Regions from separate parts of the Butyricicoccus faecihominis genome, predicted to be linked through region 3. Evidence: predicted binding sites of a transcription regulator. Region 3 holds the regulator's gene; each other region holds the start of a gene.

Region 1 (7,948 bases), on a different contig from region 3:
GATGTCCGCAGGCATCAGGTCAACGCCTTCCGCATGATGCAGAATACCTTCTCCAGGTCGTATAGGCTGATCCATCAGAATTTTGCCCATTGCATCGGACAATGTAAATGGCAACTTGTCCGGTTGTGGATTTCCCAGGCTGATTGTCAGGCTCCCTTGCGGGTCCCCGTCGATCAGCAGGACTTTCTTTCCGGCCTGCGCCAGCCCAATTCCCAAGTTGGCACAGGTCGTTGTCTTGCCAACGCCGCCTTTCTGGTTGGCGATGGCGATGATTTGTGTGTTCATGACTTCACCTCATTTCTGATTGTTGCTGTTGTTTCTGGAAATAGAAAAAGCCGCCACTTCAAAATTAACAGTGAAGTGACGGCTCTTTCTATCGCCGGAATACGAGTTCCTGAAATGAAAAAAGCACCCAGCATTTATACTGTGTGCTACATTAAATTCATATTCAATTATTCAAATTAGCTCAAACTATGCCAAACTGCCACGGCCAAAAAACGAGGGGAAGGAGGGCTGAAAAGCGCCCCCAAAACACCCCCAAAATCGGCTCTCGGTTAACCACTTTGGGAACCACTTGACCCTCTTTTTGCCCCCTTTTTGGCCGGTTAACCACTTGCGGACCACTAAAAATTGGGTGAAAACGGCTCTCGTTTTGCCAAATTTGGTCAAACCATATCAGCCCATTTAGGTATAAGAAAACCCCGGAAAACCTTGATTTTCCGGGGTTTTTGAACCATTTTGATATAGTCTGAGCAGTCGATTATCTCTTGCTGAACTGCGGAGCGCGACGAGCTGCTTTGAGACCATACTTCTTACGTTCCTTCATACGCGGATCGCGGGTCAGGAAGCCAGCAGCCTTCAGAGCTGCGCGGTACTGGTCGGAATCAGCCTGCAGCAGAGCACGAGCGATGCCGTGACGGATTGCGCCAGCCTGGCCGGTGAAGCCGCCGCCGGTTACGGTGCACTCTACGTCGAACTTGCCCTCGGTGCCGGTTACTTCGAACGGCTGACGGCAAACCATCTTCAGGGTCTCAAGACCGAAGTAGTTGTCGATGGTGCGGTTGTTGATCTTGATCTCACCGGTGCCGCCCGGGAAAAGACGAACGCGGGCAACAGAGGACTTTCTTCTGCCGGTGCCATAGAAATATGCCTTCTTAGGTGTATACATCAGTTAATCCTCCCTTACTTTTCCCAGTTCTCGGGCTTCTGAGCCTGATGATTGTGGTTCTCGCCAGCAAATACCTTCAGACGGGTAGCGGACTGACGGCCGATGGAATTCTTCGGCAGCATGCCCTTAACTGCGAGCTGCATAGCGAACTCCGGCTTCTCAGCCATCAGGGTCTTGTACTGAACTTCCTTCAGACCGCCGACCCAGCCGGTGTGATGACGATAGTACTTCTGGGTGAGCTTCTTACCGGTCAGAACCGCCTTGTCAGCGTTGACGATGATTACGAAATCGCCGCAGTCAACATGGGGAGTGAACGTGGTCTTGTGCTTGCCGCGAAGCAGCATTGCAGCGGTTGCAGCAGTACGGCCCAGCGGCTTGCCAGCTGCGTCCAGTACATACCACTTACGCTCGACATTTTCTGCCTTAGCCATAAAAGTAGACATGGTTTTTTCCTCCGTTTATATATATCAAAAATACTTTGACAACTGATTGATCGCTCGAAACGAGCATATTTATTAAAACACATCATTTTGCGCAAGTCAAGCGAAATTTTGAAAAAATATCTGCAATCCAATACATTCTCTTATTTTCTCTTTTAATCTCTCTCATACTCCTGAATACTCACTTTGCATTTCATTTTTTGCATTTGCGATTTTTGGCGTTTTCTGATAAATTTTAATATGTACGATCTAAAAGGAGACTGTTATGCAGAAAATGCTTTCCTATGTCCGCCGTGCGGTGGACCATTACCATATGATAGATGAGGGCGACAGGATTGCGGTCGGCGTTTCCGGCGGCAAGGACTCGCTCGCGCTGCTCGTGGCGCTCAGCCAGCTGAGTCGCTTTTATCCGCACCATTTTACAGTCGTGGCTATTACATTGGAGATGGGCTATGATGAGATGGACTTCTCCCCTGTACAGACGCTGTGCGACAAGCTGGGCGTCGAGTACATCCGCGTCCCCACCCAGATCGGCCCTATCGTGTTTGATATCCGCCATGAGGAAAACCCCTGCTCGCTCTGTGCCAAGCTGCGCCGCGGTGCTCTGCACGATGCCGCCCGCAAGGCAGGCTGCAGCAAAGTTGCGCTCGGCCATCACTTTGACGATGTAGTCGAGACCTACATGCTTTCCTTATTTTATGAAGGCCGCATTTCGTGCTTTTCGCCGGTAACGTACCTCGACCGTGCCGACATCACGCTCATTCGTCCGCTGCTGTATGTGCCGGAGTATTATGTGCGCTCGTTCGCCAAACGGCATGAGCTGCCGATCGTGCACAATCCGTGTCCGGCGGACGGCAACACCAAGCGGCAGGAGATCAAGGATTTGCTGAAAAGTCTCGAAAAGACCATGCCCGGTGTGCGCGAGCGCATTTTCGGCGCCATGCAGCGCTACCCGCTCGACGGCTGGGAACCGGACAAGACCCGCCGCGATTACAAATGATCTGTTCCCTATATAAAAAGAAAGGAGATGAGAACCATGATCCAGATTGGCTTCTGCGACGACGATCTCAGCATGCTCGATGAACTGCACGAGCTGCTCGGCAGCTACCGTGCGGAACACAACGCCGATATCGCCCCGACGGCCTTCCAAAGCCCGTTCGAGCTGCTGGCGTCCATCGAAAAGGGCGCACGCTTTGATATTCTGCTGCTCGATGTGCTCATGCCCGGTGAAAACGGCATCGAAGCCGCCCGTGAGATCCGTCAGTACGACTCCAACGTGAAGATCATCTTTCTCACCTCGTCCGCAGAGTTTGCCGTGCAGTCGTATACGGTGGGCGCGTATTTCTATCAGCTCAAGCCAATCTGGCCGGAGAGCTTCTTCCGGCTGATGGATTCGGTCATTGCCGCCTGCTCGCGTGAGAGCAGCGCCAGCCTGATTCTGCGCTGCAGAACCGGCATCACACGCGTTGAACTGGACAAGCTGGAATACTGCGAGGTCATCCGCCGTTCCCTGCTGCTGCACAAGACTGACGGCACTGTGCTCGAAGCCGCCGGCAGCATGGACAGCCTGTGCGAAAGCCTTGCCGAACACAGGAATTTTCTGCGTATTCACCGCTCCTACCTTGTAAATTTAGAGCATATCCAGACGATCACGCCGAAAACGCTTGTCATGTCCAGCCGCGCCGAGCTGCCCATTCCGCGCGGACGCTACAACGACATCAAGGATGCTTACCTTGAACACGCCTTTCAGAAAGAGCAGGTGTTCCTGACATGATCGCACTCGCTGTTGACCTTTGCAACTCCGTTGCCGTTACGCTGTTCGGCATCGCGCTCTCTGCGGCATTCTGCAATATCCACTGGACGCCCAAGGCGAAAAAGCGCATGCTGCTGTACACGCTGATGATCTTCTGCCTGTCTGGCATCGCCTACCTCGGTGTGGACCCGGGCTTCGGACGCTATCTGTATCCGCTGCACACCCACCTGCCGCTTGTGCTCGCGCTGTGCTCGCTCAGTCATGAACGCCTGTGGCCGGTGATTTCTGTGCTGACGGCGTACCTGTGCTGTCAGCTGCGGCGCTGGCTGGCGCTGATCGCGGTTGCCGTCTTCTCCGGCGGAGACACCATGCAGTACGCTGTGGAAATGATCGTCACCGTGCCGCTGCTCATTCTGCTGCTCAAGACCGCACCTGCCATCCGGTCGGTGTCGCAGTATTCGCTGGCGGTGCAGTGTCAGTTCGGCATTGTGCCCGCGGTGTACTATGCGTTTGACTATGCCACCCGCGTTTACACCGACCTGCTGTTCTCCGGTTCGGCCGTAGTCGTGGAGTTCATGCCGTTCGTGTGCAGTGCGGCGTACCTGCTGTTCCTGATTCACATTTCCAGAGAGCAGCACGCACGGCTGCATTTGGAGGAGCTGAAAAGCAATCTTGACCTGCAGGTGCATCAGGCCGTCCGTGAGATTGAAGCACTGCGTATCTCTCAGCAGAAAACCCGCGCCTACCGGCATGATCTGCGGCATCATCTGCAGTACATCACCGCCTGCATCGAGAATGAGCAGTATGAGCAGGCACTGCAGTACATTCACTCCATCAGCGAGGAAATCGAAGCCAGCCGCGTGACCGTTTACTGCGAAAACGAGGCGGCAAACCTGATTCTCTCATCGTTTGCCGACCGTGCCAAGGCACAGAGCATCTCGCTTGCGGTGCATGCCGTGCTGCCCAATCAACTGCCGCTTGCCGAGAGCGACCTGTGCGTGCTGCTCTCCAACGCGCTTGAGAATGCGATTCACGCATGCAGCGAGCGCGCAGACGGCATTCGCGGACATATTGAGGTGCAGGCCTACGAAAAATCCGGAAAGTTCTTCCTGCAGATTGTCAACGACTGCACGCAGCCGGTGCAGTTCAGCCACGGCGTGCCGGTCTCCGACCGCGCCGGACACGGCATCGGCGTGCACAGTATTTGCAGCATTGTCGAGCGATACGGCGGCGTGTACAGCTTTTCGGTTAAGAATCAGCAGTTTATTCTGCGTATCTCTCTTTAATCATATAAGAAAAAAACGCTCTGTTTTCACAGAGCGTTTTCTTATAAACAGTAGCAAACACCGTGCGGAACTGTCGTTCCGCTGACAGCATTTTATCTCTTATTAGAGCGCTTCCAGATACGCATCTTCTCCGCTTCCTGAATCAGCTGCTCGCGGAAATCCGGATGCGCAACCGAGATCAGAGCCTCCGCACGCTGCCATGCAGTCAGACCCTTGAGGTTCACCTTGCCGTACTCGGTGACAAACCAGTGCGCGCACGGACGGGCATCGGTAACGACCGAGCCGTTCTCAAGCGTCGGACGAATGCGGCTCTCGAGCGTGCCGTCCTTCTTCTTAAAGGTGGACGAGCAGCAGATGAAGCTCTTGCCGCCCTTGGACAGATACGCGCCCAGAACGAAGTCCAGCTGGCCGCCTGCACCGGAAATCTGCTTGACACCGGCACTTTCTGCGTTCATCTGACCGAACAGATCCACATCCACGATATTGTTGATGGAAATGAAATTGTCGATCTGTGCAATGGTGCGCGCATCGTTGGTATAGGATACCGGTGCAGACATGCACTCCGGATTATCATTTACAAAATCGTACAGCTTCTGGGTGCCTGCGCCGAACGCGAACACCTGACGGCCGCGGTCGATGGCCTTCTTCGAGCCGTTGATCTTGCCTGCACGGGAAATGTCAACGAAAGCGTCAACGTACATCTCGGTATGAACGCCGAGGTCCTTCAGGTCGGACTCCGCGATCATCGAGCCTACGGTATTCGGCATGCCGCCGATGCCCAGCTGCAGGCACGCGCCGTTCGGGATTTCCTCCACGATCAGCTTTGCAACCGCCTTATCAACCTCGGTCGGCTCGCCGCCTGCGCCCATCTGCGGCATTTCGGTGTCGCTCTCAACGATCATATCCACCTGCGAAATGTGAATGCCGTCCTCAAAGCCGCCAAGGCAGCGCGGCATATACTTGTTGACCTCAACGATAATAACATCGGATACATCGCAGACGGCTTTCAGGTGCGAAGCCTGCGGACCGAAGCTGAACCAGCCATGTGCGTCCATCGGCGCCACCTGAATCATGGCTACATTGACATGACGGACGTTCTCGCGGTACCAGCGCGGCATCTCGGAGTAGCGCAGTGCGCTGTAAAAGCCGAAGCCCTCCATGCAGGCCTTGCGCTCAATGCCGGACATGTGCCACGAGTTCCAGGTGATCTTATCGGCTGCATCCGGAATATCGAATACCGCCGGTCGGCGCATGAGTACGCCGCCGCGGAAGTTTACGTCCTCCAGCTCGCCCATGCGGGCCGCAAGTGCCTTGTCCAGTGCAACAGGCGTACCCGTACACCAGCCGTAGTCTACCCAGTCACCCGATTTAACAACTTTAACGGCTTCATCCGCCGTTGTCAGCTTCTGCTGATACAGTGCAGTATAATCCACGCTGATTCCCTCCGTCTTACTTGTTCTTCATTGTTTATTCTTTAACAATCATGCTTACTTATGATTATAATCTCTTTTGGGGTACAGGTCAACACAGGTTCGCAAAAAAGAGTGAGAATCCATTCAAACCGCTTCCCGCCCTCTTTCCCTTATATTTCACCCGGTTATTTTAGATTTTGCACAAAATACCGCCCGGTTACCCTTCAAAAATACTGAAAATCCGCATGAAAATCAGGGGTTGATTTTCTGCGCTAAAGTGTTATAATAGTAAACAAGATATGAACCGAATTACAGGAGGTTTTCTAAAAATGAAGACGAAGAAACTTCTCGCACTGCTGATGGCAGGCGCAATGAGTGTATCCATGCTGTCCGGCTGCGGTGGCTCTGCTGCCAAGACCGACGACTCGAGCGCCGATGCGGCTGACACCTCAGCTTCCGCTGAGAGCGATATGGATTATGTAAAGAGCAACGGCAAGCTGGTCATCGGCATCACGGATTTCGCACCGATGGATTATAAGGAAGACGGCTCGGACGAGTGGGTCGGCTTTGACGCGGACATGGCAAAGGCTTTCGCTGAGAGCCTGGGCGTAGAAGCTGAGTTCATCGAGATCAACTGGGACAACAAGATCATGGAGCTGGATTCCAAGGGCGTTGACGCCGTTTGGAACGGCATGACCCTGACCGATGAGGTCAAGACCTCCATGAACTGCTCCGACCCGTATGCAACCAACGCACAGGTAGTCGTTGTTCCGTCCGACAAGGCCGACGCTGCCAAGGACATCGACTCTATCAAGGATATGACCTTCGCGGTTGAGTCCGGCTCCGCCGGTGAGGCTGCTGCACAGGCTGCCGGTCTGAATGCAACCGCAGTTCAGTCTCAGGCTGACGCACTGATGGAGGTTGCCGCAGGCACCTCTGATGCCTGCGTGATCGACCTGCTGATGGCAGGCGCTATGATCGGCGAGGGTACCAGCTACCCGAACCTGACCTACACCGTAAACCTCAACGAGGCCAACGGCGAGGAGGACGAGAACTACGTTGTAGGCTTCCGCAAGGATTCTGACCTGACCGAAGCATTCAACGAGTTCTATAAGGCTGCCTCCGATGACGGCGTGGTTCTGGCTTTGGCTCAGAAGTACGGCGTACAGGAAGCAATCGTAGATCCGGAGGCTTAACTCCCATTCCCCCAGTTAATATAAGGCAGAAGGCGGACTACCGTCTTCTGCCTTATGTGTCACAGGAAATAAAGTAAAAAAGAGGTAAAGAGGAAACGACATGTTTGCCAATGTAACACTTAGCCTGATGGGCGGCTTTGTTACCACCGTACAGCTTTTCTGCCTGACGCTGGTATTCGCTCTGCCGCTCGGTCTGCTTATCAGCTTCGGCTCGATGAGCCGCATTACACCGCTGCGCGCACTCATCAAAATCATCGTCTGGATCGTCCGCGGCACGCCGCTTATGCTCCAGATCATCATCATTTTCTACGGTCCTGCCCTGCTGTGGGATATTTCCCTGCCGCGCTTCACCGCTGCGCTGGTTGCGTTTGTCATCAACTACGCCTGCTACTTCTCGGAGATCTTCCGCGGCGGCATTCAGGGCATTCCGAGCGGTCAGTATGAAGCCGGTCAGGTGCTCGGCATGACCAAAAGCCAGATTTTCTTCAAGGTAACGCTGCTGCAGGTCATCAAGCGCGTTATCCCGCCGATGGGCAACGAGTTTATCAACCTTGTTAAAGATACCGCACTGGCGCGTACCATCGCGGTATACGAGGTGCTGTGGATGGGCGAAAAGTTCATCAAGAGCGCCGGTATCATCTGGCCGCTGTTCTACACTGCCGTATTCTACCTGCTGTTCAACGGTATTCTGAC
Region 2 (7,948 bases), on a different contig from region 3:
CACCGGTTTTCTCGATAATATCGTAAGAATACCGTGACGGACGGACCGAGATCGATACCATCGGCGGGTTGGTGCAGATCGTACCGGCCCACGCTACCGTGATGATGTTGGGACGGTGCTCTTCATCGGCAACGCTGACCATCACCGCCGGAACGGGATTGAGCATGTTGCCGGGCTTCCAGCTTTGTTTACCCATGTTTATCTCCTTTATTGTGCGCGGGATAGACGGCACGCAGTTGTTTTGAAGGTCTGATTACGTCAGCGGCTGCACCGTATAGCGGAGCCGTGCGGGCGAATGCGGATACCGACGGTAAAACGCGCTTACCAGTCGGTCGGCAACCATGCGGCTGTTTTCGTAATTCGCCTGCGGCAGCAGGATGATATACTGCGAAATGCTGCATCGAGCAATCACATCGCCGCGGCGCAGATTGTTCTGGACAAGCACTTGCAGATTGTTCATTGCGGGGTCCAGACTGCGGCGTGCAAGCATTTCGCCGTCCTTGCCGGAGATCGACAGCAGGCAGATATTCGCTGAATGGCCGTTTCGCGCGATCGAACGGGCTTCGGCACGGTACAGGATCTTGAAAAAGTCGTATTCGCATACCATGGCGCCGCCGTGCGGCGCGGGCTCCGCAAGCTGAGAGCAAACCTCGTCCATGGTCAGTGTGCGGTCGTTTACGGTACGTGTCGCCTGACGATACAGTGTGCGCAGCGTCTCGGACGGCATAACGCCGAAATGCGCAAACAGCAGCTCGCTTATTTCCTCGTAGACCGACATAGCGCCCTTCATATCGCCGGTGCGGAGTAGACCGTGCATGAGGTGCTCATACAGATCCTCCTGATACGGCTCAATATGAATCGCCTGATGGCACAGCGCAACGGCTTCGGCGGTGCGTTCCTGCTTTTCAAGCAGTTCGATCGCCCCGGCTGCCGTACGGGTGTACAGGCTGTGATAGTAGGCCACGATTGGAATGGTCCAGATTTCATCGGTCATGCGCGGCAGCGGATCGCCGGCATACAGTGCCAGTGCAGCCTGATACTCTGCCAGACGGACATCGTCATCTCCGGCGGCTTCGGCGGCATGAAAATGCGCCTCAAAGTCCTCAATATCAAGGGAAAGCGGTATAACGTTGTTCCAGAAGTATCGTCCTGCTTTGCGGCGGATGAGCAGGCGGCCAAGTCCCGGCTGCAGTTTGTCCAGCGCGGTACGAATGCGGTGAAAGATTGATTTGAGCGCATTTCCGGGATCCGCGCTTTTCTCGCCGTTGCTCCAGTATAGATGGATCAGCTCCTCCTGTGCGAACGAGCGGCCGTGGTTATATATCATATAGGCCAACAGTGACCATACCCGGCGGGAACGGTCGTCGCTGTCGGAAATGGTGCGGTCGCCGTATCGAAGGGTAAACTGCCCGAGCATCTGCACTTGTAATGTAGGTCCGTTCATCTTTGCTCCCCACCTTTGTATGATGTGTTCGCAGATTGACGCGCATGACCGATTACAAAGTCATACGGCATATATTAAAAATATACCACGAAACCGGCAAAAATGCAAACCGGAGAACAGGGAACAGAGGGGTTTCTGCAGGTGCAGCCGCAGATTTGAGGGAGAACTGCCGTTGAGAAGAGAGCGCATAAAATAACATAGTATATGGATTGATTCTGAGAAAAATACGAAAATGCAGCATGATTTGCGCTAAAAAGAACGCGCGTTCTTTATTGAATGTTCAATTTCTCTGTATGGATAGGAGCAAGGGCAGGGTAGCAGGCTTGCAGACAATACGCTCTGCTTGGGCGCCGACTGGAACAATATGGACAGCCATCCCCGCGAATCCGCTTGCTGATGGAACCCTGTCAGACATGTCCCTTCTCGCATCGCCACTCATGGCCTTTTCACATTTCCACCCAAATTTCCTATTGGATTGCCCTGCGATCTCACTGGGCAAAAGCGGCAAATTCTTTGTGGGGTGCCAGATTCAAATAAGCGCAGGCTCCGGCGGCCTCACCAAGCCGCATCGCGTCCCAGTTCTCGGATGACAGATGGGGCATCTGCTTTTTCGGGAATTGGTGCGGGAACAGATGGCTGCTTTCCAAACATGTCCTTCCGAGCAGATCCAGTATACTTTTTTCAGAGCCGGGCACTACATCATAAGGTGTCAGAGGGGAATTTAACGCAGAATGCCACTCCGCGGCAATTTCCGGCCGGAGCACTGCCAGGAAGTTTTTCTCATACGCCTGAAGATTGGCACAGAACGGACAGTTTGAGCGGCGTTTGGTCCTGTTAGCGATCGTTGCTCGATACTCCTGCTGACATTTTGGACAGTGCCACCAAACTTTTCGAGGTGAACCGCTGAATACAGTATCAGGCTTGTCGGCGTTGCGGGTGCTCCACTCCAACGCGATTGCAGGATATTCTACCGCCAGAGTGCGTTTCTTTCGCTCATGAAAATACATTTGATTAATTGCATATTGATCCCGTCGGTGATGAAAATCAAGCGGCTGTAAATCAAGATAGCAAAATACAGAGGCGATCATTTGGTCAAGATGCCTATCCTGCTCATCAAACCGATACAGAATTTTCGTCTTCTGCAATACAACCGGCTCAGCTAGCTCCCGGCTGTCACAGATCCGAAGCACCTGATATCCCGCCTCTCGCAGGGCGCGGTCTTTCCGTTCTGCCCTCTCTCTGGCCGCCAGACTGCTGTGATAATAGTACCCATCATGTTCCAGCACCAATTTGTGTTCAGGCAAAAAAATATCCATATTCTCAATTTTCAACTGAAAAACCCCTTTCCGACAGAGCGGAAAGGGGTTTGTTTATGCGATTTTGGAGAATAACATAACAGCAAGGCCGAGCACGACAAGAATCACGCCGGTGGCGCGGTTGAGCGTTTTCGGGCTGGCCTTATTGGCGAACACGGCAGCGATGCGTGCCCACACGAGCGTGAAGATCACGCACAGAGCCCAGATCAGCGGGTCAGGCATTCCGCCAATGGCGAAGTGCGAGGCCGCGCCTGTGAGCGCTGTGAACGTCATAATGAACACGCTGGTGCCGACGGCGGTTTTCAGCTCGTAGCCGAGCACCGAGGTCAGGATGAGCAGCATCATCATGCCGCCGCCCGCGCCGATGAAGCCGCAGATAAACCCGATCAGCACGCCGCAGACAATGGACTGCACAGCTCGTTTGCGCGCGGACACGTTCATCATCGCCTCTTTGGTGGTCATGACCGGACGGACGATGAACTTCACGCCGAGCAGGAACGTCATAAACACCGAGAAGCTGCCCATCGTTCGCGAGGGGAGCAGGCTGGCGATATAGCTGCCGACCACGGTGAATACAAGCACGCTGAGCATTATCAGCAGGCCGTTTTTGACATCCAGATTTTTGTTTTTGCCGTAGGTATAGGCCGAAACGGCGCTCGCCAGTACGTCAGACGAGAGCGCGATGCCGACCGCCATATACGGGTCCATGTGCAGAAAGGTGATGAGAATGGGGCTGATAACGGCGGCGGCGCTCATGCCCGCGAAGCCGGTGCCGAGGCCAGCGCCCATGCCGGCGAAAAACGTGACGAGCACGGTGAAAAGCATCGTCATATCAGCGCACCTCCTGCAAGAGCTGGTCGAGATTGCGGTCGATGACACCGACGGCATCGCCAAACGCCTGCCGCTGTTCATCACTCATGCCGGAGAGCAGACGGTCGATGAACTGCGCCTGCAATGCGCGGCCGCGGTCGATGATGGGAAGCGCCTTGTCGGTACATATCAGACGGGTCTTGCGGCGGTCGCCGGGGATGCTCTCGCGGCGCAGATAGCCCTCTTCGACCAGCCGGTTGACGTTGACTGATACGAGGTTCGCCTTGATCCGGCGCAGCTCCACGATGTCGCTGGCGGTGTCATGGCCGGGGTTGTTGGCAAGGAACAGCAGGATGTCAAACGCCGTCTGTGTCAGCTTGAGTTCGCGGCACAGCGGTCGGCACATTGCGCTGTATGCCAGATCGGTCTTGTGCGTAAATTCCATATAGGGATTCATGTATATCACCTGCTTCAAAAATAGATAGTCTAAATTTGAACTAAGTATAGCATGATATGCCTGTGCCGTCAAGCCGGAGAGAAAGAAAAAAGCTCTTGTTCCGAAGAACAAGAGCTTTTTGAAAACATTTTATACGCCAGTGGGCAGCAATTACTTGTTGTCAACCTCTGCCATGTGCTCGATGAGCATCAGCAGCTTGTTGGAGTAGCCCCACTCGTTGTCGTACCAGGAAACAACCTTTACGAAGGTGTCGGTCAGGTAAACGCCAGCGTTAGCGTCGAAAATGGAGGTGCGCTCGTCGCCCAGGAAGTCAGAAGATACAACAGCATCCTCGGTGTAGCCCAGAACGCCCTTCAGGCCGCCCTCAGACAGCGGCTTCTCGGAAGCAGCCTTCATAGCAGCGCAGATGTCTTCCTTGGTAGCCGGCTTAGCCAGGTTAGCAGTCAGGTCAACAACGGAAACGTCCAGGGTCGGTACACGCATGGAGATACCGGTCAGCTTGCCGTTCAGCTTCGGGTAAACCTTGCCTACAGCCTTTGCAGCGCCAGTGGTGGACGGGATGATGTTGCCGCAAGCAGCACGGCCGCCGCGCCAGTCCTTCTTGGACGGGCCGTCAACAACCTTCTGGGTGCCGGTTGCAGAGTGTACGGTGGTCATCAGGCCCTCGGTGATGCCGAATGCCTCGTCCAGTACCTTAGCGATCGGAGCCAGGCAGTTGGTGGTGCAGGATGCGTTGGATACGAAGGTCATATCCTTGGTGTAAGTGTCCTGGTTAACGCCCATTACGAACATCGGGGTGTCGTCCTTGGACGGAGCAGACATGATAACCTTCTTAGCACCGCCGTCGATGTGAGCCTGTGCCTTCTCCTTGGTCAGGAATACGCCGGTAGACTCTACAACGTAGTCAGCGCCAACCTTGCCCCACGGAATGTTCTTCGGGTCCATCTCTGCAAAGAACAGAACCTTCTTGCCATCAACGGTGATGGAGTTGTCATCATACTCGATGGTGCCGTCGTAACGACCGTGCATGGTGTCATACTTGAGCATGTATGCCATGTAGTCCGGAGTCATGAACGGATCGTTTACCGCTACGAACTCGATGTTCGGGTTCTTCAGACCAGCGCGGAAAACCATACGGCCGATACGGCCAAAACCATTGATACCTACTTTGATACCCATTTTACAGTGTTCCTCCTAAATGTTTTGATGAAGTTCTCTGTTGATGTTTTTATTATACACTAAATGCGCAGTTTGCCGCAAGGTGTAATATTTGTGATTTTTTTGTCATTCCGACCGGTATTTTTGTATAATTTTCTTTGCAATGACAGTAGCGGCAGTGGTATAATAAACACATCGTACAAAATATGGGGATTCGGTTTGTATAATCCCCCGATTTTCGGGATGAGAAAAGCACAGCGCGCGCCGTACTGTTTTTTCACATCCGCGAAGACAGAGATTAGTATGCCAAATACCGCGCAGCATATACCGTACGCAGGAAAACACGATCGAGAATGACAGCAGCTTTCCCACAGTACAAAGGTAAAATTACACGGTGTTTTGGGAGGATAATGATGGAAGACGCATTTTTTTCGCAGCTGGACGGCAACGCAGTCCGCGAGCTGCTGCTGCGCACCGAGCTGCGGCATGCGGCGCTGTTCGCGGTGAGCGATACGCTGCGTATCGAGCGGTGCAGCGACGCGGCACAGCAGCTTTCCGGTCTGCACCCGATGGAGGAGCTGGATCCGTTCCTGAGCGGCAGCACGCGGAATATACTGCTCCGGTGCATAAATACACAGTCTGCCTGCACCGCAGAGGAGGACATCGACGGAACGGTCTACACGGTCGAAATGATCCCGCACCGCGGCGGTGCACTGCTGGCGTATCTGCGGCGCGACCGTGCCGCCTATGACGGCAGCCTGCGGGTCATTCAGGACAAAAGCTCGCGTTATCTGGGTGCTTTGATGGCCGAGGCCGAGCAGGTGGAGGATCCTGCATTGGCAGACGGGCTGCGGCGGCAGTGTATGCGGCTGTACCGGCTGCTGACGCACTCGGATTTACTGCACGACCCGCTGCTGACCGAGCAGCTTTCTCTGCGGCGTTGCGACCTGTCAGCGCTCTGCCGCGACGCCGTGCAGCAGGCGGAGACGCATGCGCCTGCGGGCAGTGCAAAATTCATCGTACAGGTGCCGGAGCATGCAGACGCGCTCATTGACGCGAGACTGGTGCGTACGGCAATCTATAACCTGCTGACAAACGCGCTGCGCGTAACACCGGAGGACGGCGAAATCACGGTTTCGCTGACCGATACGCGGGATTTTGTGACGATTGCGGTTGCCGATACCGGCCCGGGACTGGACCCTGCGAAGTTCGATGACCTGCTTTCCGGCTGGCGGCGCACCACCTCGATAGACGATTACCGGGCACTCGTGCGCGGCGGCACACCGCTTGGTCTTGGTCTGCCGCTCGTCAATCAAATTGCGCAGGCGCACGGCGGACGGCTGCTGCTCACACAGAGAGAGGGCGGCGGCAGTGTGCTGCACCTGTGTCTGGCGCATTTGCCGCATACGCTCGAGGATGACCTGTTCCGTGCACCGACTATCATCGAGGACGGCTATACCGCCGAAGAAATTGAATTTTCCATCCTGGAATGAAATAAAACAGCCTCGGAGGCGTGGAGAAATCGCACTCTGAGGCTGTTCTCTTATGTATTGGCGGGAGAGGTGTACGAACCGCGGTAGACCTTAATGGACTCCGGCAGCCAATGTCCGTCCACAGGTTTCTGAATCTCGGTGATGGTGTATGCCAAACCGTGGTATTTCGCATATACGATGGAGGTTTCGCTGTCGTAAACGGCGATTTTCGTACCGTCAGGCATGGTTTTCTGCCGGATAGTGAACGATTCACCATCCAATGTGCATGTGCTGATAAAAAGCAGGCCGCCGGTCGGCATATAGCTGATGTTCAGATTTGCAGCCAGTACGCACAGCAGCGGAACGATCAGCAGGAATGCAATGCGTTTTTTCATCGAGCCGTCACCTCTTTCGCGGAAGCTGTCTCTCGGTATCTGCACTATAGCAGATAAAACGTATTTTTACAATTCGCGTTTTGACCGAAAACTGTGACGTGAAATTGACGTCCCAAAGACATAGCAAAACCACCTGTTATCAGTGATAACAGGTGGTTTTGCACATTATTTGATCTGCTGAGACAGGTTGTACAGCACCTGTGCCAGCTCAACCGACTTAATCTGTCCCTTGGGATTGAATGCGCCGTGATTGTCGCCGTTCATCAGCTTGTTGGTCTGACAGAACGCAACGGCATCCTTCGCCCACGGAGCGATCGAAGAAGCATCGGTAAACGCGGTATTCACACTCGTATCAGTCGAAACCGTAATCTTTCCGGCCTTTTGGAGCAGCGTGATGTAGCGCTGCAGCACTGCCGCGAACTCCTGACGGGAGATGGAGTCATAGGGACGCAGATAGTGCTGGCTGTCGCCGGTCATAATGCCGGATTCAAAGCAGAATGTCATGCCGGGACGATCAGATTCATAAATCTGGTTGTAGTCAGGTGCTTCCTTGATGGCCATGCCCGCATAGGATGCAGTCAGTTCCGGGTCAATGAGCTTTGCGCTGTTATAAATCGCGTTGGCAACCGCATAACGGTTCTCCGCCGGATTGAACCACGGAAAATATTCTTTACCGTCGATATGACCCGCCGGCAGCATGATGTTGTTCTCAATCACATAGCGGACTGCGGGCGTGAACCACGAGTTCTCCGGCAGCTCGTATTTCTGCTCGAACTCGGCATCGGTCAGGTCCTTGTCGTTCCTGGTGTAAAGGTTGTTTTCCTGCTCATCGGCGGTCTGTGTGGCGGATACGGTGGTATCAACGTTATCCGGAAGGTCGGCAGCGAGCGCGGTGG
Region 3 (7,948 bases):
AAGAGGGCGACAGCTATACTGTTGTGATCAAGTCCATCACCAAGGAGAAGGATGATGGGTCGGGACCTATTTTGTAATTGAAAATGGAGAATGGAAAATGAATGTGCGCACCGAAGGCGCGGATTAAGGCAATACCGCATAATGGAACAAGAGCGGTTTGCGAATAAATTCTGCGTACTGCTGAGGCGCGGTTTCTTGCAATACTTGCCGTATTGCAAGAAATCGCGGCAGCGCGGACAGAGCTGCGCAAGGATAGCGCTCATTCTCAATTATAGCACGCGAATGCAATAAAAAACTGCTGCACATCAACCGTGCGGCAGTTTTTTCATGTACTCACAGCCCAAACAGGAGCAGGGCGGCGGTGAGCAGAAACTGTTCCCAATCCACCACGCCGTCATCGTCCATCAGCAGGAACCACACGATGAGCAGGGCGATCATAGTATCCATGTCCAGCCGGACACCCTGCAGACGCGCATTCAGCGTGCGTCCGAGACCGGAAAAGGTGCTGCTCTGCGGCGATTCGTTTGTTTCCGGTGCGGTCTGCTCTGCGGCGGCAAGATAGCGGTTATACATGGGTCAGCACCTCCTATAAGGCTCGCGGCGCGGTATCGTCTGCAGAGAGGTTCACCTGTCCGAGTGCCGCGCGCGCCATCCGAGCCATGCTGACCAGACGGAGGGCACGGTCGAACTGGCCGGAGACCTCCTCGGCAACGAACGGCTTGAGCGCACCGAGCAGTGCGCGTTTTTCCGGTTTTACGGCATTCTGTCCGCTCTGCGCGATCGCGCCGATGACCGGAAGCGCTTTCTGCATCATCTCGGAAGCAGGGTCGTAGGTGCTCTGCGGCTCTGCCTGTGCGGACGGCTGACCGCCGAGCAGGTCGGACACGGTTTTCATCGCGTTCTGCAGTGCTTCCGGGTCGCTCAGCAGCGAGGAAAGCATATCGTTTTCCATGCAAAAGCCTCCTTATTTGCCGAAAATGTGCCGCAGCTGAGCGGCAAGCCGCGCACCCTCGGGTGTCTGCATGAGTTTTTGCGCTGCCTGTGCTGCGCTGCGCATGTCACCTCTTTGAGCGGCTTTTGCGGCCTGTTCCAGCTCATCGGCATGCTGTGCGGACAGCTGCTCGACCGCACGCCTGCCGTCTGCGGTGCCGAGCGCACCGGAAAGCCGTTCGAGTGCTGCATCTCCACCGGCCTGTGCCGCAAGTCTGCGGAGCAGTTCGTTCTGATTCATTCGCGTCCCGTCCTCTCTCATAAGAAGTTGTTTCATGACAGTATATGCCGCCGGGAGGAGAAGTGTGTGCACCGGGAAATAAATTGTGGCTGATCGCAAGAAAATTACTTTACATCGCGGGATACTCGGTGTAAAATACAGCTATATGTGCGGCGGTGCAGAGAGAGGGAACAACATGAAAGTGCTGATATTTGCAGATTCCCACGGCTATAACATGGCAATGGCCTTTGCGGTAGACAGGGAAGAACCGGAGGCGGTCATTCACTTAGGCGATCACGCCGAGGATGCCCGGGAGATCGAGCGTGTGTTCCCGGCTATGCCGATCTGCCGTGTGCGGGGCAACAACGATTTTGATCCCGAAGTGCCGCTGAATGCGGTTGTGACACCGGGCGGCGTGCGGATTTATATCACGCACGGCCACCGTGAGCGTGTCGGCATGCTGTCGAGCGGCATTGTGTCCCAGCGGGCTTACGAGGAGCACTGCGCGCTTGCCTTTTTCGGGCATACGCACCGCATGATGCTCGAGCGGGAGAACGGCGTGTGGGTATGCAATCCGGGCAGTATCAGTCTGCCGCGCGGCGGTCCGGCCAGCTATGCACGGCTGACCATCGAGAACGGACGGGCTACGCTGCTCGAGCTGGTCGATGAGGACGGCAGTCTGCTGCGAAAAGAGAGTCTGTAAGAGAAATAGAAAATTAGGAGAACATTATGCTTTTAGCAATCGACGTAGGCAACACCAACATGGTGTTCGGTTTATATGACGGAGACAAGCTGCGCGGCTCGTTCCGCATTTCCACCAATTCTGAGCGCACCTCGGATGAGCTGGGTATGCTGATCGCGCAGTATTATCACTTCCACGATATCGCCTGTGCGGATACGACGGCGGTCGTTATCGCGTCGGTCGTGCCGCCGGTGATGTACACGCTCATCAACGCCATCCGCAAGTATCTGTTTGTGCAGCCGGTCATTGCAGGCCGCGATGCGGATATCGGCATTGAAAACTGCTATGCCAACCCGCGCGAGGTCGGCGCGGACCGCCTGGTCAACGCGGTTTCTGCGGTTCGCAAGTACGGCAAGCCGCTCATCATCGTGGATATCGGCACGGCGACCACCTTTGATGCCATCGACGAGAACGGCGCGTATCAGGGCGGCGCGATTTTCCCGGGTCTGAAGGTGGCGATGGAGGCGCTGTTCCTCAAGGCATCCAAGCTGCCGCGCGTGGACATTGAGCGGCCGGAGAATGCCATCGGCAAGACCACTGTGCAGTCCATGCAGTCCGGTGCGGTGCGCGGCTATGTCGGCGCGCTGACCGGCATCATCACGGATATCCAGAAGGAACTGGGCGGCAAGGCAAGAGTAGTCGCTACCGGCGGCATGGGCCGCATGATGGCGGAATACTGCGACCTCATCGACGATGTGGACCCGAACCTGACGCTCGAGGGCTTGCGTCTCATCTACGAGAACAACCGCGAGGCGTTTGAAAACCGCAAGCTGGATATGAATAACAGCGTCATCGAAGTGACTGAGGAAGGTGCATGGCAGGAGAACAAATAAGTTAAGCTGCCGTGGAACCGCTTTTTCAGCAAACACAAGTGACTTTCTGCCGAAAACAGTAATTCTGCTGAAAAAACGCAGAAAAAGGCTTGAACTTTTTCAAATCACTGCGGTGAAAAGTGCTTTGCAAAACCGATAGAATGTTGTAAAATAGAAGTGGTTTCGTGTATGCGAACACCACTTCTATTTTTGTTTTTGGGCACGGTGTGGGTTACACCGTGGAGAAGGCTGTGGAAGCCGCAACCACCCATTCTGACGAGAATGGGGCGCGAAAGCGAAAGTCTTTCGCGTCGGGACATAAAGGAGCGAAGGAAACACACATGGGTATGACAATCGCGCAGAAGATTTTGAAAGCGCACTTGGTAGACGGCGAAATGGTACTGGGTCAGGAAATCGGTCTCAAGATCGACCAGACGCTGACGCAGGATGCCACCGGCACGATGGCTTATCTCCAGTTTGAGGCGATGGGCGTCGATCAGGTCAAGACCGAGCGTTCGGTCGCTTACATTGACCACAATACCCTGCAGTCCGGCTTCGAGAATGCGGACGACCACAAATATATCGGTTCTGTCGCTAAGAAGCACGGTATCTACTACTCGAAGGCAGGCAACGGCATCTGCCATCAGGTACATCTGGAGCGCTTCGGCGCACCGGGCAAGACTCTGATCGGTTCGGACAGCCATACGCCGACCGGCGGCGGCATCGGCATGCTGGCGTTCGGTGCCGGCGGTCTGGACGTTGCAGTTGCAATGGGCGGCGGGGCATACTACATTCCGATGCCGAAGATGGTCCGCGTCAATCTGACCGGCAAGCTGTCTCCGTGGGTATCTGCGAAGGACGTTATTCTGGACGTACTGCGCCAGATGACCGTCAAGGGCGGTGTCGGCAAGATCGTAGAGTACGCAGGCGAGGGCGTAAAGACCCTGTCCGTACCGGAGCGTGCCACCATCACCAACATGGGCGCTGAGCTGGGCGCTACCACCTCGATCTTCCCGTCCGACGAGGCAACCAAGAAGTTCCTCGAGGCACAGGGCCGCGGCGACGTATGGGTACCGCTGTCCTCCGACCCGGACGCAGAGTACGACGAGGAGTACACCGTAGACCTGTCCGCGCTTGAGCCGCTGGCTGCTATGCCGCACATGCCGGATAACGTCAAGAAGGTATCCGAGATCGGCGAGATCAAGGTAAACCAGTGCTGCATCGGTTCGTGCACCAACTCCTCTTACTACGACATGATGAAGGTTGCCTCCATCCTCAAGGGCAAGACCGTAAGCCCGGAGGTTTCTCTGACTATCAGCCCCGGTTCCAAGCAGGTATTCAATATGCTGGCGCAGAACGGCGCTCTGGCGGATATCATTTCGGCCGGTGCGCGTATCCTTGAATGCGCCTGCGGTCCCTGCATCGGCATGGGCCAGTCGCCGGAGTCTGGCGGCGTATCGCTGCGTACCTTCAACCGCAACTTTGAGGGCCGTTCCGGCACCCAGGATGCACAGATCTTCCTCGTATCTCCGGAGGTTGCAGCAGCGTCTGCACTGACCGGTGTGCTGACCGATCCGCGCACCCTTGGTGAGATGCCGGAGATCGAAATGCCCGAGCATTTCACCATCAACGACAACATGATCGTAAAGCCGGCCGAGAATCCAGCTGAGGTTGAGGTCGTTCGCGGCCCGAACATCAAGCCGTTCCCGCTGGGCAAGGCGCTCGAGGCATCCTACACCGGCAAGGTCGTTCTCAAGACCGAGGACAACATCACCACCGACCACATCCTGCCGGCCGGCGCAAAGCTGCTGCCGTACCGCTCGAACGTGCCGTACTACTCCAACTACTGCTTCATCAACGTCGATCCGGAGTTCCCGTCCCGCTGCAAGGAGCAGGGCGGCGGCGTAATTGTCGGCGGCGCAAACTACGGTCAGGGCTCGTCCCGTGAGCACGCGGCGCTCGTTCCGCTGTATCTGGGCGTAAAGGCTGTACTGTGCAAGTCCTTCGCACGAATTCACAAGGCAAATCTGGTCAACTCCGGCATCATCCCGCTGACCTTTGCCGATCCGGCGGACTACGATGCAGTCAATCTGCTGGATGAAATCTCTCTGCCGAACGTGCTCGAGGAAGTGAAGAACGGCGAGCAGGTCACCGTTGTTTGCGGCGGCAAGACCTTCAAGGCCGACTGTGAGGTTTCCGAGCGCCAGCGTCACGCACTGCTTGCAGGCGGCACGCTGCTGTACGCACGTCAGCAGAGCAAGTGAGTCAAGACGTTATGCCGACCGGAGAGCCAAGCGGGTTCTCTGGTCGGACTTGACAGCCATATTTTCTTTTGTTAAAATAATATCAATGGTGTAGGAGGACAAAACCATGTCTATCGACCAGTCTGTTCTGGATAAATTTGAGGCAGTTGTAGAGAGCCAGCGCAAGCGTATCATGGATATGAAGGCGCAGGACGATTTTATTGATTACTCCAAGCTGGACAAGCTGATCATCGGCGTGTGCGGCGGCGACGGCATCGGCCCGATGATCACCGGCATGGCCCAGCACGCGCTGGAGGTTCTGCTGGCGGACAAGGTAAGGGCCGGTAAGGTAGAGTTCCGCGTGATCGATGGTCTGACCATCGAGCGCCGTGCCGAGCTCGGCTGCGCTATCCCGCCCGACGTTATGGAAGAGCTGAAGAAGTGCCACGTTATCCTGAAGGGCCCCACCACGACCCCGCGCAAGGGCGATCCGTGGCCGAACGTAGAGTCCGCAAACGTTGCAATGCGCAAGGGTCTCGACCTGTTTGCCAACGTGCGCCCGGTAAAGGTGCCGGAGCTGGGTATCGACTGGACGTTCTACCGCGAGAACACCGAGGGCGGCTACGCTGTCGGTTCGCAGGGCGTGCAGATCGACGACGATCTGTTCATCGACTTTACCGTAGCTACCTCGCAGGGCTGCGAGCGTATCGCTCGTCTGGCCTTCGACTATGCACGCAAGACCGGCAAGAACCGCGTTTCCTGCGTCACCAAGGCGAATATCATCAAGACCACCGACGGCAAGTTCCTCGATACCTGCCAGAAGGTAGCCAAGGAGTATCCGGAAGTACAGTTTGATGACTGGTACATCGACATCATGACAGCAAAGCTGCTCGACGACAAGCGCCGCCGCGACTTTAAGGTCGTTGTACTGCCGAACCTGTACGGCGACATCATCACCGACGAGGCCGCTGAGATCCAGGGCGGTGTTGGCACGGCAGGCTCTGCCAATATCGGCAAGCGCTATGCGATGTTCGAGGCAATTCATGGCTCTGCGCCGCGTATGGTACAGGAAGGCCGCGCAAAGTACGCGGATCCGTCCTCCGTACTGCGTGCAGCTGTTATGCTGCTTGAGCACATCGGTGAAATCGAACTGGCGAAGAAGCTCGACCGCGCACTTGATATCTGCATGGTAGAGGAGCACAAGGTTGTTGTTACCGGTCGTGATACCGGTGCAACCGCACAGGAATTTACCGATTATGTGCTGGATACCATCGCTAAGCTGTAATTTACACGAGAAATAGAATTTGAGAGAGGGAGAGGGTCTGTGGAACACAAGCAAGAGGTTTCCAAAGCGGTAATTCAGCGATTGCCTCGCTATTATCGGAATATTTGTGAGCTGAAGGCTGAAGGGGAGCAGCGTATCTCCTCCAAAGCACTGGCAGAGCGCATGGGACTGACCGCTTCGCAGATTCGTCAGGACTTTAACTGCTTCGGCGGCTTTGGTCAGCAGGGCTACGGCTATAATATCGACAAACTGCAGGAGGAGCTGGGTGCGATCATGGGTCTGCGGACCGGCCGCACGGCGATTCTGCTGGGTGCCGGCAACCTCGGTCGTGCACTGCTTAATAACTTTAACTTTTCTGCCAGCGGCTTTGAGCTGCTGTGTGCGTTTGACGCAAATCCGCAGCTCATCGGTCAGCGCTTTGGCGGCCATGAGGTACGCAGCGCGGATACGCTTGCGGAGTTTATTGAGCGCAACAAGCCGGATGTGGCGGTGCTCACCATTCCGCGCGGAGATGCTCCGCGTATCGCACACGGTCTGGTAGAGCGCGGTATCCGCGGTCTGTGGAATTTCACCGGCGAGGACCTTCATTTGGAGGGACTGGGCGTTCCGGTCGAAAACGTGCATCTGTCGGACAGCCTGATGACACTGTGCCATCTGGTCGGCGCAGCAGACGAGGAAAGAGCGCAGAACCTGTAAAACGAAAGGGAGTATCTTTTGATACTCCCTTTTTTGTGCGAAAAAAGCCGCTATCCAATGGATGAGCGGCTTTGGTATTACATTTTGTCCAGATAATACGGTGTTGTCTGGTACACATAATAGTTGACCCAGTTGGTGTAAAACAGGTTGGCATGTGCCTTCCAGGTCACCAGTACGTCCTCATTGGGATCATCGTTGCGGAAGTAATGGCGCGGCACCTCCGGGTTCATGCCTTTAGCCAGATCACGCTCATACTCCTTTTTGAGCGTGTCGGCGTCGTACTCGCCGTGGCCCAGCACAAAGATCTGACGGCCGTTCATTGCCTCTACGATGTGCACACCGGCTTCGTGCGACTCTGCGAGAATGGTCAGACGATCGTTTTTGCGGATGTCGGCGGCACGCACCTCGGTGTGGCGCGAGTGCGGTGCGCAGAAGATATCATCAAAGCCGCGCAGCAGCGGCTCCTTCGGCAGCAGAACATGGTGCTTGAAAATACCGGACATTTTTTCGGGCAGCATGTACTTCGGAATACCGTAGTGATAATACAGACCGGCCTGCGCCCCCCAGCAGATGTGCAGCGTGGAATGAACGTGCGTTTTAGTCCAGTCCATGATCTCGGTCAGTTCCTTCCAGTATTCGACTTCCTCAAACGACATGGTCTCTACCGGCGCACCGGTGATGATAAAACCGTCATATTTCTGGTCGCGGATATCGTCGAACGTCTTGTAGAAGGTGAGAAGATGATCCTCCGGCGTATTTTTGGAATGGTACGTTTCGGTCTGGATCAGATCGACCTCGATCTGGATCGGCGTGTTGGATAAACAGCGCAGGATCTGGGTTTCAGTAATGATTTTCAATGGCATCAGGTTGAGTAAACCGATGCGAAGAGGACGAATGTCCTGTGTCGCGGCACGGTGTTCGGTCATAACGAAAATGTTTTCGCTCTCCAATACGGCGCGT
Region 4 (7,948 bases), on a different contig from region 3:
GCTGGATAGCGCCGGAAATGCCCAGAGCAACGTACAGCTTCGGATGTACGGTCTTGCCGGTCTGACCAACCTGGTGGTCAGCAGACAGCCAGCCGGAGTCGATAGCAGCACGGGAACCGCCAACAACGCCGCCGAACAGGCCAGCCAGCTCTTCAGCCAGCTTGATGCCGGTCTCAACGTCCTTGGAGATACCACGGCCTACAGATACAACTACCTCAGCGCCGGTCAGGTCAACCAGCTCCTTAGCTTCCTTAACAACCTCGAGAACCTTGGTCTTGATGTCAGCCTCGGACAGCTCGAAAGCTACCGGCTCAACAACTACTGCGTTAGCCTTAGCCTCGTTGTACTCGCCCTTCTTCAGTACGCCCGGACGAACGGTAGCCATCTGCGGACGGAAGCGCGGGCAGATAATGGTAGCCATCAGGTGACCGCCGAATGCCGGACGGGTCATCTTCAGGTTGCGGTCCTCGCGGTTCAGAGCATCGATCTGAGCCTGCGGCAGAGTGGAAGCCTCCTGCAGGAATGCAGCGTACTTCTCTACGTCTACGTCGAGGTGGGTGCAGTCTGCGGTCAGACCGGTGTGCAGACGAGCTGCGCAGCGCGGGCCCAGGTCACGGCCAATGTTGGTAGCGGCGATCAGCAGGATCTCCGGCTTCTTAGCCATAACGGTGTCGCACAGAACCTTTGCGTATGCATCGGTGGTGTAGGTCTCGAGCAGGTCGCTCTCGCAAACCAGAACCTTGTCAGCGCCGTAAGCGCCCAGTTCCTTTGCCATCTTCTCGCCTACGCCCTTGCCGCCAAGCAGCAGGCCGCAAACTTCAGTGCCCATGTCGTCTGCCAGCTTGCGTGCCTCAGAGATCAGCTCGAGCACGGTCGGCTGCAGCTCGCCCTGGCGCTGCTCACAGAATACCCATACGCCGGAGAAATCGGCGAGGTTGGTGTTATTAAAATCAGCCATTGTTCTGTTCTCCTTTCAATCAGATAATATGCTTCTTCAGCAGTTCAGCCGCCAGAGTCTCACAGGTAGCCTTGTCAGCGCCCTCGAGCATCTTGCCCTGACCCTTCTGCGGGGGAGTGAAAGACTTGAAGATATTGGTGGGAGAACCCTTCAGACCAATGGTGGTCGGATCGATCAGCGGATCGTCCTTCAGGGTGTTGTAATCATATACGGAAACCGGAGCGGAGTAGCAGTCCATGATGCCGCCGAGGGACATGTAACGGGGTTCGTTCAGCTCCTTAATGCAGGTCAGCAGGCACGGGGTCTGGGTCTCGATGGTCATGTGGCCGTCCTCGAGCATACGCTTAACAACAACCTTGTCGCCATCCTTCTCGATGCCGGCAACATAGGAAACCTGCGGGATGTCCAGCTTCTCAGCGATCTGAGAGCCAACCTGAGCGGTATCACCGTCGATAGCCTGACGGCCGCAGAATACGATGTCGTCCTTCTCCAGGCCAACCTTCTTAACAGCAGCAGCCAGGATCTGGGAAGTAGCAAAGGTATCGGAACCGCCGAACTCACGAGCGGAAACCAGAACGCCTTCATCAGCACCGCGAGCGATCAGCTCACGCAGCATGCCCTCTGCCGGGGGAGGACCCATGGTGATAACAACGACCTTGCAGCCGGTAGCGTCCTTCAGCTTCAGAGCAGCCTCTACAGCGTTCAGGTCGTCCGGGTTGGTGATGGTCTGCATGGATGCACGATTCAGGGTGCCATCGGGATTAACAGCAACCTTGCCGGAGGTATCCGGAACCTGCTTTACACAAACAATTGCCTTCATAGTTCAGTTTTCCTCCTTTTCTTAGCGCAGAACCTGACCAGCGATGACCATTCTCTGAACCTGAGAAGTGCCCTCGTAGATCTCGGTGATCTTAGCGTCACGCATCATGCGCTCCATCGGGTACTCACGGATGTAACCGTAGCCGCCGTAAATCTGTACGCACTTGGTGGTAACGTCCATTGCAACCTCAGAAGCGTACAGCTTAGCCATAGCAGCTTCCTTGGTGAACGGCAGACCAACATCGTGGTTGAATGCAGCACGGCGAACCAGCAGACGAGCAGCGTCGATCTGAGTTGCCATGTCGGCTACCATCCACTGCAGGCCCTGGAACTTATCAAGGGTCTTGCCGAACTGTACGCGCTCCTTCATGTACTGGATAGCCTTATCCAGAGCGCCCTGTGCGATGCCCAGAGCCTGAGAAGCGATACCGATACGGCCGCCGTCCAGAGTCATCATAGCGATCTTGAAGCCGCCGTTCTCCTTGCCCAGCAGACGGTCTGCCGGCAGATGAACGTCCTCAAAGATCAGCTCAGCGGTCTGAGAACCACGGATGCCCATCTTGTGCTCGATCTTGCCGATAGAGAAGCCCGGGTCGTCCTTGTCAACGATGAACGCAGAAATGCCCTTGTTGCCCTTGGTCTTGTCGGTCATAGCAAATACAACGTAGGTATCTGCACGGCCGCCGCCGGTGATGAACACCTTGGAGCCGTTCATGATGTAGGAGCCGTCCTCCTGCTTAACAGCCATGGTCTGCTGTGCAGCGGAGTCAGTACCTGCGTTCGGCTCGGTCAGGCCGAATGCACCGATCTTGGCGCCTTCCTTCGGCTCGATCAGCGGGCGCAGCCACTTTTCCTTCTGCTCCGGGGTGCCGAAAGCGTAAATCGGCCAAGCACCCAGGGTGCCGTGAGCGGACATAATGCCGCCGGTGGTACCGCATACGCGGCTCATCTCTTCGATAGCGATAGAATAGCAGATATAGTTACCGCCGGAGCCGCCGACTTCCTTCGGGAACTGAATGCCCATCAGGCCGTACTTCATCAGCTTCTGAACGGTTTCCTCCGGATAGCGCTCTTCCGCATCGATCTCAGCTGCGATCGGCTCTACTTCATTCAGAGCGAACTCGCGGCACATCTTCTGGAACAGTGCTTCTTCTTTTGTAAGCCTAAAATCCATGCCATAAACCTCCCAAAAATAAATAATAGCGGACACGCACAAAAACACAGCGCACACGGTCATTGGCCGCAGCGCCGCGCCCAGCGAGGTCCTTGTTTGGAGCATGTCTATCTCTATTATAGCGGCCGGAAACCATTTGTCAAGGATTTAACATTCTTTTTACTAATAAAATCCGCACTCCATTTTTTGTGCGTTTCTGCCAAATGTCGGCAGGGACGAACGCATATTGCACGCAACCCTCATCCTGTTCTGTCGCCGCTTATATTTTTTAGAAAAATTACGATTTTACTTCATATTTTTCACATTTAATACATATAACAGAAGGAAACCATCAATCAGAGGAGGAATCGCCTATGTGTGGTATCGGCGGTTTTGTCGATTATGAACGCGACGCACGCCGCGGCGGACCGATCCTTCACGGAATGAAGCGAACGCTTACGCCGCGCGGGCCGGATGCCGAAGGCACGTATTTTGACGAGGACACAGCGCTTATCCATCGGCGGCTGATCGTCATTGATCCGGAGGGCGGCAAGCAGCCGATGTACTCTCCCGACAGGAATACTATCCTTATATATAACGGAGAGTTATATAACACGCCGGAATTGCGTACAGAACTTATGTCACGCGGGCACGAGTTTGTCGGACATTCGGACACCGAAGTGCTGCTGCACGCCTATCTCGAGTGGAAAACCGACGCATTTGCGCGGCTGAACGGCATTTTCGCCTTTGCCATCTGGGAGAAACGCGAACGCCGACTGACGCTCTGCCGCGACCGACTGGGCGTGAAACCGCTGTTTTTCGCTCCCATTCGCAACGGTCTGACCTTCGGTTCGACCATTGACACCGTGCTGTGCCATCCGGAGATCGAGCCTGCGCTCGACGAGGATGGTCTGCGCATGCTGCTGCTGCTCGGGCCTGCGCGCCCGCCGGAATCCGGCGTTTTCCGGCAGATCAAGTCGCTGCTCCCCGGACATTTTGCCGTTTTGACTCCGGAAAACTTCACCGATCACGTTTACTGGCAGCTCGAGGCGCACGAGCATGAGGACGACCTGCCGACTACCATCGAGCGCACGCACACGCTCATCTGCGATGCCGCCCGGCGCCAGCTGGTCAGCGATGTGCCGCTGGCGTGTTTCCTGTCCGGCGGACTGGATTCGTCCATCCTGTCCATGCTGGCGGCGAAAGATTACGCGGCCCGCGGCGAAACGCTGCATACCTGGTCGGTGGATTATCGGGACAACGATAAATATTTTACAAAGAGTATATTTCAACCTAATAGTGACGATTCGTATATTGATCAAATGGTGGATTTTCTCGGTACGCACCATCATCGCGTTGTGCTCGAACCGGAGGCACTGTGCGCGGCTCTGCTCCCCGCGACGGATGCGCGTGCGCTGCCCGGCATGGCGGATGTGGACTCCTCCCTGCTGCTGTTCTGTGCGGCCGTTAAGCGCGGCGGAACCACCGTTTGCCTGTCCGGCGAGTGCGCCGACGAGTTATTTGGCGGCTATCCGTGGTACCACCGTGAGGAAATTCTGTTTGAAGATACGTTTCCGTGGTCACGGTCGGTCGGTCTGCGGCTGGGTCTGCTCACACCGGATGCCGTTAGAAACGGCGAGGAATTTGTGCGCCAGCACTACCGCGACACCTGCGCCCGCGCACCCAGACTGCCGTCCGATGACAAAAAAGCAGCCCGGATGCGTGAAATGTTCGTGCTCAATCTTGACTGGTTCATGGCGACCCTGCTCGACCGCAAGGACCGCATGAGCATGTACTCCGGTCTTGAGGTTCGCGTGCCCTTCTGCGACCACCGCATTGTCGAATATGCCTATAATATGCCGTGGGGCTTCAAATCGCTCGAGGGACGTGAGAAGGGCATCGTGCGCCGCGCATTCGCCGATGAACTGCCCAAAGAGATCGTTTACCGCAAGAAAAGTCCGTATCCGAAAACCTTTCATCCGGTTTATACCCGCTTGTGCGCGGACTATGTCCGCCGTATTTTCGAGGATAACACCTCGGTCACCGCTTCCCTGTTCGACCGGAATGCCGTACAAAAACTCATGCAGCGGCCGGAAAGCCTCACCGAACCGTGGTTCGGACAGCTGATGCGCACCCCGCAGATTTTCGCGTATATCATCCAGCTTGACCGGTGGTTTCGGCATTATCATGTCAAAATAGTATAAAAATAATGGAGAATGAAAAACGATACGTTCATCTTCCATTCTCCATTTAAAATGCTCAATTATGCGAAATACTCCGCCAGTGTGTTAATGATAAGCTGATGATCATCCACATGATCCGGATAACCGGAAACGCAGATGGAACCGATCACGCCGGTGCCGCGCAGCCGGATCGGGAAACCGCCGCCTGCGGCGTACTCGTTCGGGTCGAGCTTGCGGTCCGCGAAGGTCTCACCCGCGTCCTCCAGCTCTGCGAAAAACCGCAGCGAGGACGTTTCCATCAGGTCAACCGCGTTGCGCTTGCGCGCGAGCCACAGCTCGCTGTCCGGCTTTGCGCCTTCTGCGAAGTAACGGAACACGACCAGACCGTTCACCGTAATCTCAACCGCAACCGGCTGCTCCTTTGCGTTTTCATGCAGCTTGAGGCCGATTTTCAGCGCATCCTCGCGCGAAAAATGCTCAAACTGAAACTTCTCCTCCTGCTCTGCACACATGGAGATCATTGTTTTGTAATCCTGCATACTGTCCCCGCCTTTCGAGATTTTGCCGCCTTTGCGGCTGTTACCTTTAGTATATCTGTTTTTTCACCTGCTGACAAGGAGGTTTTTTCATGGCTGAACTGACCGACGGCACCGCCGAACTGCGTGTACTCGTCACGACCGCGTTAGGCGCACTGCCGCTTGAAAACGCCATCGTTTCCGTCTCCACCGCGCCGGATGATACCGGCATGCGCACGCTGCTTTACTCGGTCACGACCGACTCCGGCGGCATGACGCCGTCCATGATACTGACAACGCCGCCGCGTAGCAACTCGCTGAGTCCGGGCAGCGGTCCGCCGTTTGCGGTCTACACGGTCGAAATCTCCGCCGAGGGCTACACACCGCTGACCGCGCTGCACATCGCCATGTTCTCCGGCGTGCCGACCATGCTGCCCGTGGCACTTACACCGCTCAAGGAAAACCAGAGCTTCGCGCAGACCGACCTGACTGCCACCGATGCGCCGCAGGCCCTCGATCCGGCTCTGCCGGAGAATCCGTAAAAGGAGGGATTGCTTTGCCCGAACCCTATGTTTCCATACCGGAAACCATCACGGTGCACCTCGGTGCGCCGTCCTCGAATGCGCAGAATGTCACCGTGCCGTTTGCGGACTACATCAAGAATGTGGCCTCGTCCGAGATTTATCCGACCTGGCCCGAGCAGGCCATCCGCGCCAACGTGTACGCACAAATGTCCTATGTGCTCAACCGTGTATTCACCGAATGGTACCGCGCGCAAGGCTACGATTTTGACATCACCAATTCCACGCGGTATGACCAGTCCTTTGTGCCCGGACGGGATATTTTCGAGAATATTTCCACCATTGTAGATGATATGATCGGCACTTACCTCACCCGCGGCGACTCGGTCGAGCCGCTGTTCGCGCAGTACTGCAACGGCACAACCGTCACCTGTCCGGGCGGCCTGAGCCAGTGGGGCACCGTGCCGCTTGCCGAACAGGGACTTTCCGCCGAGCAGATCTTGCAGTCGTTTTACGGCAGCGACATCAATTTCGTCACCGGTGCACCGCTCTCGCCCAATCTCGGCGGGTCATTTCCCGGTGTAACGCTGCGGCTTGGCGATTTTTCCGAGGATGTCCGCACGATTCAAACGCGCCTTAACCGCATTTCGACCAATTTCCCGAACATTCCGAAAATCTATCCCACAGACGGCGTGTTCAACGCAGATACCGAACGCGCCGTGCGGGCGTTCCAGCGGCAATTCAACCTCACCGAGGACGGCCTTGTCGGCCCGGCAACATGGTACCGCATCGCGTTCATTTATAATAATGTCAAGCGCCTGAGCGAGCTCAACAGCGAGGGACTGACCCTCAGTGAGATTTCCCGCCAGTACCCCGAGCGGCTGACCGAGGGCATGAGCGGCCCGGGCGTACAGCTTTTGCAGTATTTTCTTGCCATTGTCGGCGAATTTTACGATGCGCTGCCGCGTTGGCAGGCGGAACAGATCGACGGTATTTTCGGTCCGCAGACCCGCGAAGCCGTGGCTGCGTATCAGCGGCTTGTCGGCCTGCCTATCACCGGTGTGGTGGATCGAGAGACGTGGTATGCCCTGCTTTCCACCTACCAGTCCGTGCTGCTCGCCCAGCCTGAGCAGGAGTGGCTCGAGGAATTTATCGGCCTGCCGGAGACCTTTCTTGTCAAGGGGATGCGCGGCGAAGCCGTGCGGAAGGCGCAGCAGCTCATCAACATCATCGCGCGCGGCTATGCCGAGGTGCCCGCTGTCACGGTAGACGGCATTTTCGGAGACGCGACCGAGTCCTCGGTGTCAGTCATCCAGTCGCTGCTCGGTCTGCCCACCACGGGCGCTATCGGTCCGCTGACATGGGAGGGCATGGCCGATCTTGCCGAAACCGTGCTGGCCGGCAGCCAGAGTGCCAGAGGACAGTATCCCGGCTATCCCGTTGGAGAGGAGGCAACGTGATTGTACACCGATGCACAAAAACGCAGCCATATTTTCGATTTGCAGACCTTTCTGCGACGCATCCAGCAGTCTGAGGGTAGCGCTGCACCGCTCGTGCCGGACGGCATCTGGGATGCAAAGACTGCCGCTGCCGTGCGCGATTATCAGCAGCAGAACTGCCTTCCGGTGACGGGCACCGCCGACCAGCGCACATGGAACGCCATCTACGCTACATATGCCGCGCTTATCGCCGCCGATGCACTTCCCATGCAGACGGCATTCTTCCCGCCTGAGAGCAATGCCGTGCTGAAACCGGGCGCGAAAAGTCCCACGGTGTATGTGCTCCAGCTCATGCTGTGC

What was found. Region 3 encodes Rex, which represses fermentation and respiration genes when NADH is low (regulators of the CRP and FNR family bind a similar motif). Its sites were predicted from a motif close to ATTGTTAANNNNTTAACAAT; they were not measured.
Region 1: IEY11_RS12965 (butyryl-CoA:acetate CoA-transferase) is a predicted target of Rex. The motif match lies at 6,110-6,129, and genes of this name have one in related genera.
Region 2: gap (type I glyceraldehyde-3-phosphate dehydrogenase) is a predicted target of Rex. The motif match lies at 5,297-5,316, and genes of this name have one in related genera.
Region 4: IEY11_RS13515 (acyl-CoA dehydrogenase) is a predicted target of Rex. The motif match lies at 3,087-3,106, and genes of this name have one in related genera.

The regions. Positions count from the first base shown of each region.
Region 1 is NZ_BMQH01000015.1:12,427-20,374, forward strand. Features, by position in the region: gene IEY11_RS12935 (ParA family protein) at 1-285, opposite strand, end outside; gene rpsI (30S ribosomal protein S9) at 761-1,168, opposite strand; gene rplM (50S ribosomal protein L13) at 1,183-1,611, opposite strand; gene IEY11_RS12950 (tRNA lysidine(34) synthetase) at 1,874-2,608, shown strand; gene IEY11_RS12955 (LytR/AlgR family response regulator transcription factor) at 2,645-3,382, shown strand; gene IEY11_RS12960 (sensor histidine kinase) at 3,379-4,647, shown strand; gene IEY11_RS12965 (butyryl-CoA:acetate CoA-transferase) at 4,740-6,080, opposite strand; gene IEY11_RS12970 (transporter substrate-binding domain-containing protein) at 6,389-7,255, shown strand; gene IEY11_RS12975 (amino acid ABC transporter permease) at 7,356-7,948, shown strand, end outside.
Region 2 is NZ_BMQH01000014.1:19,196-27,143, forward strand. Features, by position in the region: gene IEY11_RS12590 (flavin reductase family protein) at 1-196, opposite strand, end outside; gene IEY11_RS12595 (AfsR/SARP family transcriptional regulator) at 254-1,444, opposite strand; gene IEY11_RS15265 (hypothetical protein) at 1,725-1,952, opposite strand; gene IEY11_RS15315 (zinc-ribbon domain-containing protein) at 1,933-2,775, opposite strand; gene IEY11_RS12610 (sulfite exporter TauE/SafE family protein) at 2,815-3,591, opposite strand; gene IEY11_RS12615 (MarR family winged helix-turn-helix transcriptional regulator) at 3,593-4,027, opposite strand; gene gap (type I glyceraldehyde-3-phosphate dehydrogenase) at 4,178-5,206, opposite strand; gene IEY11_RS12625 (sensor histidine kinase) at 5,599-6,678, shown strand; gene IEY11_RS12630 (hypothetical protein) at 6,729-7,052, opposite strand; gene IEY11_RS12635 (S-layer homology domain-containing protein) at 7,218-7,948, opposite strand, start outside.
Region 3 is NZ_BMQH01000011.1:482-8,429, reverse strand. Features, by position in the region: gene IEY11_RS11215 (GreA/GreB family elongation factor) at 1-77, shown strand, start outside; gene IEY11_RS11210 (hypothetical protein) at 334-573, opposite strand; gene IEY11_RS11205 (hypothetical protein) at 587-952, opposite strand; gene IEY11_RS11200 (hypothetical protein) at 965-1,231, opposite strand; gene IEY11_RS11195 (metallophosphoesterase family protein) at 1,407-1,913, shown strand; gene IEY11_RS11190 (type III pantothenate kinase) at 1,940-2,785, shown strand; gene IEY11_RS11185 (aconitate hydratase) at 3,106-5,028, shown strand; gene IEY11_RS11180 (isocitrate/isopropylmalate family dehydrogenase) at 5,135-6,292, shown strand; gene IEY11_RS11175 (redox-sensing transcriptional repressor Rex) at 6,332-6,988, shown strand; gene metA (homoserine O-acetyltransferase MetA) at 7,066-7,948, opposite strand, start outside.
Region 4 is NZ_BMQH01000017.1:19,032-26,979, forward strand. Features, by position in the region: gene acrA (acryloyl-CoA reductase electron transfer subunit beta) at 1-958, opposite strand, end outside; gene acrB (acryloyl-CoA reductase electron transfer subunit gamma) at 978-1,778, opposite strand; gene IEY11_RS13515 (acyl-CoA dehydrogenase) at 1,800-2,951, opposite strand; gene asnB (asparagine synthase (glutamine-hydrolyzing)) at 3,305-5,134, shown strand; gene IEY11_RS13525 (heme-degrading domain-containing protein) at 5,194-5,652, opposite strand; gene IEY11_RS13530 (carboxypeptidase regulatory-like domain-containing protein) at 5,742-6,170, shown strand; gene IEY11_RS13535 (peptidoglycan-binding protein) at 6,185-7,609, shown strand; gene IEY11_RS13540 (peptidoglycan-binding domain-containing protein) at 7,610-7,948, shown strand, end outside.